DNA from 3 places in the Arthrobacter sp. SIMBA_036 genome. Region 2 is predicted to be linked to each of the others. Evidence: predicted binding sites of a transcription regulator. Region 2 holds the regulator's gene; each other region holds the start of a gene.
What was found. The regulator Rex, encoded in region 2, represses fermentation and respiration genes when NADH is low (regulators of the CRP and FNR family bind a similar motif). The targets are predictions, from matches to a motif close to CTTGTGAANNNNTTCACAAG.

Region 1 (3,275 bases), on a different contig from region 2:
CCCCGAATGCTGCGATTTTTGACGTCGAACGCCCCGAAACCCCGGTGGACGTTTTCCCCGTCGGGCTGCAACTGGTTGAATCTCTACGAGAGCGCCAACTGGTCGCACGCCAACAAGCCAGAGAGGAACGCGGCCTGATGTCCGTTTCAAGCAAGTCGTCCGGGATTACGTCGAACAGGTGGTTCAAACCCGTCGTCGTTACGGTAGGGGCCCTCGTGGTAGCGCTCATCCTGGTGTTGGTTGCCCAATGGCTCAGGACCCTTCAACCGGTCCAGCAGTTCCTCAGGGACTACCCGGGGCACTCCGCCATTCCTGAAGGAACACCCACGGGCTTCCCGGCGTGGCTCGGCTGGCAACACTTCCTCAACATGTTCTTCATTGTCCTGATCATCCGTTCGGGGTGGCAGGTCCGAACCACTACGCGCCCTCCGGCGTACTGGACCAGGAACAACAAAGGGCTGATCAAGACCAAGAATCCGCCTACCAAGATCAGTTTGGACCTGTGGTTCCACCTGACTTTGGACGCCCTCTGGATGCTGAACGGCCTCATCTTCATCGTGTTGCTCTTCGCCACAGGCCAGTGGTTGAGGATCGTTCCCACCAACTGGGACGTCTTCCCGAACGCGCTCTCGGCCGGGCTGCAGTATGCCTCGTTGAACTGGCCGCTGGAGAATGGCTGGAACAACTACAACAGCCTGCAGCTGCTGACCTATTTCCTTACCGTCTTCATTGCCGCGCCGCTGGCCATCATCACCGGTATCCGGATGTCCGGGGCCTGGCCCAAGAAGGCAGCGGTCAACAAGGTCTACCCCATTGAAGTGGCGCGAAGGATCCACTTCCCGGTGATGATCTACTTTGTGGCTTTCGTGATCGTTCACGTGACCTTGGTACTGGCCACCGGAGCGCTGAACAACCTGAACCATATGTACGCCTCAAGCAACGACGACAACTGGTGGGGTTTCGGTATCTTTGCCGCGTCCATCGTCGTTACCGCCGCTGCTTGGTTCCTGGCCAGCCCGTTGTTCCTCCGGCCCGTGGCGTCCCTGATGGGTAAGGTCTCCCGCTAGGACGCACCACCCAGCCGCAACGCACCCGTCAATGCTTTCTCTACGGAGTTGGTTTGGGGGTGCTGGTTTGGAGGTGCCGGGGTGGGAGAATGAAAGTCGGTGCCGGGCGTGATGCCCCACCGACCAGTGCTAATACAGCGGGGCTTCCTCCTCACCAGGGCGCCTGCGCAAACCACTATGAACGGATGACCCATGACCACGCCTTCCGGCTCCAGTACCCTGAGCAGGCCAGCGCCGCGCTTCGCCTCGATCGGATCGCCCAACTTTGGCATCCTTCTGGCCATCATGGCTGTAGTGCTGATCCTGTCCAACATCGGGGCTTCCAAGGGCGTTGTCATCGGCCCGATCATCACCGACGGTGGGTTCTTCCTCTTTCCCTTGGCCTACATCCTCGGTGACGTCATGAGCGAGGTCTATGGTTTCAGGGCCAACCGCAAGGCCATCTTCACCACGTTCACCCTCTCGGTGTTCGCCTCGCTCTGCTACTGGGTCATCATCGCGCTCCCCGGCTTCAACGACGATTTCGGAACCGCCAAGCAAGCAGCCATCGAGGGCGCTTTGGGCCCGGTTCCCCAGATTGTCCTTGCCTCGCTCCTTGCATTCCTCACGGGTCAGACCATCAACTCATGGATACTCGTGAAGATGAAGGCGCGGTCGGGTGAAAAATCCCTGTGGGCCCGCCTCATGGGCTCCTCCGGCGTGGGCGAATTCGTGGACACACTGATCTTTTGCAGCATCGCGGCCTCGGTCATCGGCATCACAGACGTCGGTTCGTTCGTCAATTACGTCCTTGCAGGCTTCCTGTACAAGACCGGCGTGCAGTACCTGTTGGTTCCGGTGACTGTCCTGGTGGTGCGTTGGATCAAGAAGCGGGAGCCGAGCTACGGCTTGGTTGCGGCGTAGCCTACGAGTAGTACCTACCAAGGGTCTCCGCCTTGAACTCGAAGAAGTCCCCTGACTCGATGGCAAGCCGGGCATCATCGACCATTTTCACCACGAAACGTTCATTGTGGATTGAGATGAGGGTGGCAGAGAGCATCTCCTTGGCCTTGTACAGGTGGTGGATGTAGGCGCGGGAGTAGTTGGCGCAGGCGTAGCAGTCACAGCTGTCCTGCAGCGGCCCAAAGTCTTTCTTGTAACGCGCCCCGGACAGGTTGAAGCGGCCAGAGGGTGTGTAGAACGCGGAATTCCGGGCAACACGAGTGGGGGAGACGCAATCGAAAGTGTCTGCTCCGTTTTCGATGGCCGTGAAGATATCGTCCGGCTCGGAAATTCCCAGCAGGTGCCGGGGCTTGTCCTCGGGAAGTTCCTCGTTACACCACCGGACGATCGTGCCGAGGTTTTCCTTCTCCAACGCCCCGCCGATTCCGTACCCGTCAAAAGGCATGCTGCCCAGGTCCTGGCACGCTTTGCGCCGAAGGTCCTCGTACTGGGCGCCCTGAATGACGCCGAATAACGCCTGATACGGTTTGCCGACCCGCCCGGACGTCAGCCGCTCATGCTCGGCCAGGCACCGAAGAGCCCACAGCCGTGTCCGTTCAAGGGACTCTTCCTGGTAACCCCGCGAGTTCTGCAACGTTGTGAGCTCATCGAACGCGAACATGATATCGGCGCCGATTTGATGCTGGACCTGCATGGAGATCTCCGGTGAGAAGCGGTGCAGGTCCCCGTTCAAGTGCGACTTGAACCAGACGCCGTCGTCGTCGATGTGCGCCAAGCGTTCCTTGCCCGGGGCCACCGCGTCATCCGGGCCTGAGTTGTCCACGTTCTTCATGTCGATGACCTTCTTGAACCCCGAGCCCAAGCTCATCACCTGGAATCCGCCCGAGTCCGTAAAGGTGGGACCGGACCAGTTCATGAAAGCACCCAAACCACCCGCGGCGTCGAGAATCTCCGGTCCAGGCTGAAGGTACAGGTGGTACGCGTTGGCGAGCACTGCCTGCGCGCCCAGTTGTGCGATGGACTCCGGGAGGACGGCCTTGACCGTCGCTTTAGTCCCGACGGCGATGAACGCGGGCGTCTGGATGGTTCCGTGCGGCGTTGTGATGGTCCCGGTCCTGCCCAGGAAGGCGCCGCCGTTGGCGTCCACCAGGGCGTCCGACGGCGAACACGTTTCGGCAAGGCGCTGGCCCACGGAGAAGGAGAACCCGGATTGCCGGCCAGGCAGAAGTGACTGCTCGAGCGGCCCCGTTGCGGCTGCTCGGGAGG
Region 2 (3,275 bases):
TCCTGAGCCTGGCGGTGGCAGTTGCCCAAATTGTCCTTGCCATGAAGATGAAAGAGGGCAAAGAGTGGGCAAGGCTTGCACTGACCGTCTTGGCTGTTGTCTCGTTGCTGCTTGCGATTATCGGATCTGCCAGCGCTGGCGGTTATGGGGCGGGCAGCTTGGGCAGCAACTGGTTCGGATTCCTGGTCAGTGCGGTCGCCGTCGTCCTGATGTGGCTGCCGAACTCGCAGCTCTGGTTCAAGGCAGTGCGGGGTAACGCATAGCGGAACCCGGGCCTCGTCGGAAGCTCGCGACGGAACACCATTCCAAGGCCGCGGCCGTCCCCGGACGGCTGCGGCCTTCATCGTGGAAGTACGCCTTTCATGATGATTTTGCGACGACGGCGGAAAAGGTGCGTGGGATCACGAACACCCTCTGCGCAGGGGGGTACGGTGGAATCAGAACCACGCTGGGGGCAGGGTCGTTTTGCTGATCCCGGCGGCCGAACCAGCAGTCGAACGAGCAAAGGAATGCCATGAGCAACCCGCCCCTCCCGCCCACCAACCCGGGCGACACCAACCACCCCCAGCCACCGGGCGCCCCACAGTACGGTCAGGCGTCCCCGCCCCCTGCCCCGCAGTACGGTCAGGTCTCCCCTCCGCCCGCGCCACAGTACGGCCAGGCTTCCCCGCCGCCCGCCGCGCCGCAATACGGCCAGGCCTCCCCGCCGCCCGCCGCGCCGCAATACGGCCAGGCCTCCCCGCCCCCAGCGCCGCAATACGGCCAGGTCTCCCCGCCCACGGCACCGATGTACAACCAACCGATGAGCTGGCCCAGTGAAGCAGCAGCATCCGCAACGGGCGTGCCCCAGCTGGTCAACGTCTCCTTTTGGATGCTCCTTGGTTGCGCTCTCTTGACGCTGATTTCGCTACCACTCACCATCGTGATGCTCAATTCCAGCGCGGGCCAATCGATGGTGGAACAGGCCATCCAAGCTCAGGGCACGCAGGATCCCGCGGTTACAGTGAGCAACCTCATCAACTTGGCGATTACCTTCCTGGTCATCATTTCGATCATCATGATCGGCCTCTACACTTTGGTTGCCTTCAAGATCCGGCGCGGTAAGAACTGGGCACGCATCCTGGGCACGGTCCTCGCCGCGCTTTCACTGCTGGGGCTTGCGCAGTTGGGCTTGACCACCATCACGATCCTCTTGGGTATCGCCGCCATCGTGTTGCTGTACCTGCCGTCGTCGGCACCGTACTTCCGCAAGGCCAAGCCCTTCAGTGGCGCGTTCCAGAACCCCTACGGCAACTAGGAAGCATCCAGCAACGAACTATCCAGCAACGAACTATCGCGGGCGGAGACCCGGCTCTGGCTAAACGGCCTGGCCCGGCGTCTGCGCCCGCTGTGCGTGGTAGGCCAGAATCTGCAGCTCCGTGGCCATGTCCACCTTGCGCAGGTTGACGTGGGGCGGCACCTGGAGGAGCACCGGGGCGAAGCTGAGGATGCTCCTGATTCCCGCGGCTATCACCCGGTCGCACACTTCCTGGGCAACCGTGGCCGGCAATGCAAGCACCACCATGTTTGTGTGGGTCCGTGCCAGGACACGTTCGAGCTCGGCGGAATCACTGACACGGAGCCAGCCCACCTCGTTACCGATCACCATGGGATCGGCGTCGAAGATCGCCACGACGTCGAAACCCCGGGACTCAAAACCGCCATACCTGGCCAGGGCTTTTCCGAGGTTACCGGCACCGACGATCGCGACCTTCCAGTCGTGTGTCAGTCCGAGCGCAGCCGCAATGTGACGGCTTAAGTACTGGACCTCGTACCCCACACCGCGGGTTCCGTACGAACCTGCGTAGGAGAGGTCCTTGCGGAGGGTGGAGGAGCTGACACCCGAGGCCTCGGCAAGTGCTTCCGAGGATACCCGTTCCACACCTTCAGCCAGCAGGGAATTGAGCGCACGCAAATAGAGGGTCATCCGGGCCACAGCCGCGGGCGGGATCTGCCTCTTGGCAGGATCGTTGCCTTCGGTTGCTGCTCCCGGGGACGGTTCCAGAGCAGTCACGGTACTCTCCATTGCATCGCTTCGTTGTTCCACTCTATGGCTCCGCGGCGAAACTGAACAAAAGCTGCTGCTCCCGGTATCGGAGGGTCAGCGTGCCATGGCCTTCTTGATGGTCCGGGCCAACCTTTGTTCGTCGATCTTCCAGAAATCGCGCTGGATGCCGTCGACCAACACCACGGGAATCTCCTCCGCGTACTGCTCCTGCAAGCCGGCGTCGTCGTCGATCCTTCGCTCCGCCCACGGGACGCCCAGCGCTGCAGTGACACGCTCGACGGCGGTACGCGCCTCGGCGCAAAGGTGGCAGTCAGCTTTGGTGAGGAGAACGACGTCGGGAATGGACATGCCTCAACGGTATCCCCACCACCCTCTTCCACGCCCATCTCATGCACACTGCTCGCGCTCCAGTGCGGCGAAGCACGGGGACCCGGCAATTGACTAGACTCAAGGCATGCCCGAGGAGAAGAACGCCGCTGTGGTCGCAGACGCGCAACTGCAGAAGCACACAGGCGAAGCGGCCTTCTTCGACGTGGACAACACCCTCATGAAGGGCGCGAGCCTTTTCCACGTGGCACGCAAGATGTACGAGCGCAAAGCCTTCACACTCAGCCAGGCAGCCGGTTTCGCGTGGAAACAATTCAAGTTCGTCATGCGCGGCGAGACCTTGCAAGATGTCCATGCCGTGCGCGATTCTGCGCTGACGCTCGCGGCCGGGATCTCGGTGGAAGACATCAAGGCCCTGGGCGAAGAAGTGTACGACGAAATGATCGAATCCCGGATCTGGCCCGGAACCAAGGCACTGGCCGAACAGCACCTCCGAGTGGGCCGGAAGGTGTGGCTTGTGACAGCCACTCCGGTTGAGGTTGCCACTGTCATCGCCACAAGGCTCGGACTCACGGGAGCACTCGGTACCGTGGGCGAAGTCAGTGATGGGATGTACACCGGTAAGCTCGTGGGCGACATCCTGCATGGTCCGGCGAAGGCCGTGGCAGTACAACTAGTGGCGGAGCGCGAAGGACTGGACCTCGATCATTGCTGGGCTTACAGCGATTCCGCCAACGACATCCCCTTGCTCACCATGGTGGGACACCCTGTGGTTATCAACCCCGATGGAAAGCTTCGCCGGCACGCCCGCGACAACAACTGGCCTGTCTACGATTACCGCGCGGGGCGCCGTGCCGCGACCCTGGGACTCAAGGCAGCTACCGTCGGTGGGGCGATCTAC
Region 3 (3,275 bases), on a different contig from region 2:
GACGCCGGCCATTTCTTCCATGACGCGGACTACTTGGCAGGAGTAGCCGAACTCGTTGTCGTACCAGACGTAGAGTATGAGGTTTTTGTCGTTGGAGATGGTTGCGAGCCCGTCCACGATGCCTGCCCGGCGGGAGCCGACGAAGTCCGTGGACACGACGTCCGGGGAGTCGATGTAGTCGATCTGCTTGCGGAGTTCGGAGTGGAGGGACATCTCGCGGAGGTAATCGTTGACCTCATCACGGGTGGTGCCGTTCTCGAGGTTGAGGTTCAGGATGGCCATGGACACATCCGGGGTGGGAACACGGATGGCGTTACCGGTGAGTTTGCCCTGCAATTGCGGCAGTGCTTTGGCTACGGCCTTGGCGGCCCCGGTCTCGGTGATGACCATGTTCAACGCCGCCGAACGGCCCCGGCGGTCGCCCTTGTGGAAGTTATCGATCAGGTTCTGGTCGTTGGTGAACGAGTGGACCGTTTCGACGTGGCCGTGAACGATGCCGAACTTGTCGTTGATGGCCTTCAGCACCGGGGTGATCGCGTTGGTGGTGCACGAGGCGGCGGTGACGATCGTGTCGTCGTCGTTGATGTCGCGGTGGTTGATGCCGTGGACGATGTTCTTCAGCTCGCCCTTGCCCGGGGCGGTGAGCAGGACACGGGCCACGCCGTTGCTCTGCAGGTGCTGGGAAAGGCCTTCGGCGTCACGCCAGCGGCCGGTGTTGTCCACCACCAGGGCGTCTTTGATCCCGTAGGCGGTGTAGTCCACGGTGGCGGGGTTGTCCGAGTAGATGACTTGGATCTGCACACCGTTGGCGGTGATGGTGTTGGCGTCCTCATCCACCCTGATGGTGCCCTCGAAGGAACCATGCACGGAGTCCCGGCGCAGCAGGCTGGCACGCTTGACCAGATCGTTCTCGGCGCCCTTGCGGACCACGATCGCCCGGAGCCGCAGACCGTGCCCGCCGCCGGCCTTCTCGATCAGGATACGGGCCAACAACCGCCCGATACGCCCGAAACCGTACAGCACGACGTCGGTGCTGGTACGGTCATCAGCGCCGCGCTTCCCAACAATCTCGGCAAGCTCGCCACGCAGGTACTCATCGAGCGAGGCGCCGTTGCCTTCTACCCGGTACTTCTCCGTCAAACGTGCAATGTCAATGGCCGCCGCGCCAAGGTCCAGCTCAGCCAAGGCATTCAGCAACGGAGCCGTTTCCTCAAGGAGGAGCTCGGTGTTGCTCATCCGGCGGGCAAAGCGGTGTGCCTTCAGGATGTTCATGGTGGATTTATTGATCAGGCTGCGGCCGTGGATGCTGGTGACCACGTTGTTTTCCCTGTACAACCGGCCGATCACTGGAATCATCGCCTCGGCGAGAGCCTCCCGGCCCATCCACTTATCAAGACAAGAATCTGACGTCTGGCTCACAGAACTACCTTCCTTGGGTCAACTACATACGTCCTCGTATGCAGATGGCGGCCGCCCGGAGTAATCCTGCGGCACTGGCACTGGCCGGGCTTCGGTCCGCCCACAGCACCTTGAACGAGAACAAAGAAAAATCCGCCGGCTGCGAACGCAGTCCCGGCGGCAGAACTTCCACGTTCAGGAACCATTCTACGGGGAGGACCCTGCCAGCTATCTGCCAGCTGGCGTGAAATCACTCACACGGGTCTGATGTCGGCAGGAAAGTGCGCGGTAATAAATGGATGGGTTGACCGATACGCCGGGTTCTGTCATCCCGATCCGTTGCCGGAACGGGAGTGGCGGCCATCCATCTACGAACGCCGTTGCCGACGCCCTCCAGCAGCCTACCCGGACACTCGGGCGGGCAGCCCTCAAACGTGTCCTGTCTGGCCTTGCTCCGGGTGGGGTTTACCTAGCCTCCCCGGTCACCCAGGGAGCTGGTGGTCTCTTACACCACCGTTTCACCCTTACCTGCCGTTCACGGTGCGGGCACCGATGAAGCAGGCGGTCTGTTCTCTGTGGCACTGGCCTGCGGGTTACCCCGAGTGGGCGTTACCCACCACCCTGCCCTGTGGAGCCCGGACGTTCCTCGAGCCACTTCCGTGGCGCGCGACCGCCTGGTCAACCCATCCGCGCTCCAGTCTACCGGCGTCTTGCCCGGCCGAATTCTCCGCGAGTTCCACCCGTAAATCCGGCTAGTATCGTCTGGTGCTGATTCTGCTGCCGCCATCTGAAGGCAAGACCCCCGCGGTGAAGGGCTCCGCCGTCGACTGGGAGTCCCTCAGCTTCCCGGAACTGAATCCTTGCCGCGCAAAAGTGCTGGAATCCCTCGGGACAGTCAGCTCGCACCAGGACGCCCTCGCGTTGCTGGGGGTGGGCGCTTCGCTGCGGGACGACGTCGAACGCAATACCCGCCTGCATGCCGAGCCGGCAGCTCCTGCGCATCAAGTGTATTCGGGGGTGCTGTACGACGCCCTCGGTTTCAAGAGCATGACCCCGACGCAGCGCCGCAAAGCGATCGACTCAGTGCTGGTCATTTCGGCGTTGTGGGGCGCTATCGGCTTTGGCGACCACGTGCCCGCCTACCGGCTTTCCATGGGAACCGCACTGCCCGACGTCGGACGCCTCGCCTCGTTCTGGAAGCCGCACCTCAACGCCGCCCTCGCCAAGCGCGCGGAAGGTGAATTGGTGGTGGATTGCCGTTCCAGCACATATGCCGCTGCTTGGGCTCCGCCGCCAGCGCAGACGGTCAATGTCAACGTGTTCACTGAGGCACGTGGCAAGCGAACGGTGGTCAGCCACTTCGCCAAGCACACCCGCGGCGAGCTGGCCCGCCACCTCTTGACCAGGCGCGGCAAGGCACCGGCCACCCCGGATCAGTTGGCCAAGGCAGCCCGGGAAATTTGGACCGCGGAACTTGAGATCGGAACGGCGCGTAAACCACACGCGCTGAACATCATTCTCTCCAGTTAATTCCCAGCGGGATGGTTCAGTTCCATTCCGCCGAACGTACGAGGATGCATCCGGAATCCGGGCAGAAAACAATCTCATCGTCCGCCGCTGCCCTGACCTCAGCCAGGTCACCGGGGCTCAGCATCATGCCCGACCCCTCGGACTTGCCATGGAAGAGCCGCGCGGCGCCTACTCCCCGCTTGGCGATAGTCTTCTCGTAAACAGCGACCATCGCCTGGTCAAGGGATACGGAGAAGGCGGCTCGTTGCCCGCGCACCACCGCTTCTTCGGCCGCGATCTCGGCGATCGCCTCATCGAGCTCAGCCCGAATGCTGCCAAACGAGCCTTGGATGTCATCGACGATCGCC

Region 1: the regulator Rex is predicted to act here: its motif matches at 1,092-1,111, upstream of SB659_RS10105 (queuosine precursor transporter).
Region 3: the regulator Rex is predicted to act here: its motif matches at 1,640-1,659, upstream of SB659_RS12890 (glyceraldehyde-3-phosphate dehydrogenase).

Annotation. Positions count from the first base shown of each region.
Region 1 is NZ_JAWRXG010000006.1:118,288-121,562, reverse strand. It holds gene SB659_RS10110 (cytochrome b/b6 domain-containing protein) at 138-1,067, shown strand; gene SB659_RS10105 (queuosine precursor transporter) at 1,260-1,970, shown strand; gene tgt (tRNA guanosine(34) transglycosylase Tgt) at 1,972-3,201, opposite strand.
Region 2 is NZ_JAWRXG010000010.1:53,445-56,719, reverse strand. It holds gene SB659_RS14325 (hypothetical protein) at 1-263, shown strand, start outside; gene SB659_RS14320 (hypothetical protein) at 515-1,297, shown strand; gene SB659_RS14315 (redox-sensing transcriptional repressor Rex) at 1,358-2,065, opposite strand; gene SB659_RS14310 (glutaredoxin family protein) at 2,141-2,395, opposite strand; gene SB659_RS14305 (HAD family hydrolase) at 2,502-3,275, shown strand, end outside.
Region 3 is NZ_JAWRXG010000008.1:216,589-219,863, forward strand. It holds gene SB659_RS12890 (glyceraldehyde-3-phosphate dehydrogenase) at 1-1,419, opposite strand, end outside; RNA gene rnpB (RNase P RNA component class A) at 1,695-2,084, opposite strand; gene SB659_RS12900 (YaaA family protein) at 2,164-2,928, shown strand; gene SB659_RS12905 (zinc ribbon domain-containing protein) at 2,945-3,275, opposite strand, start outside.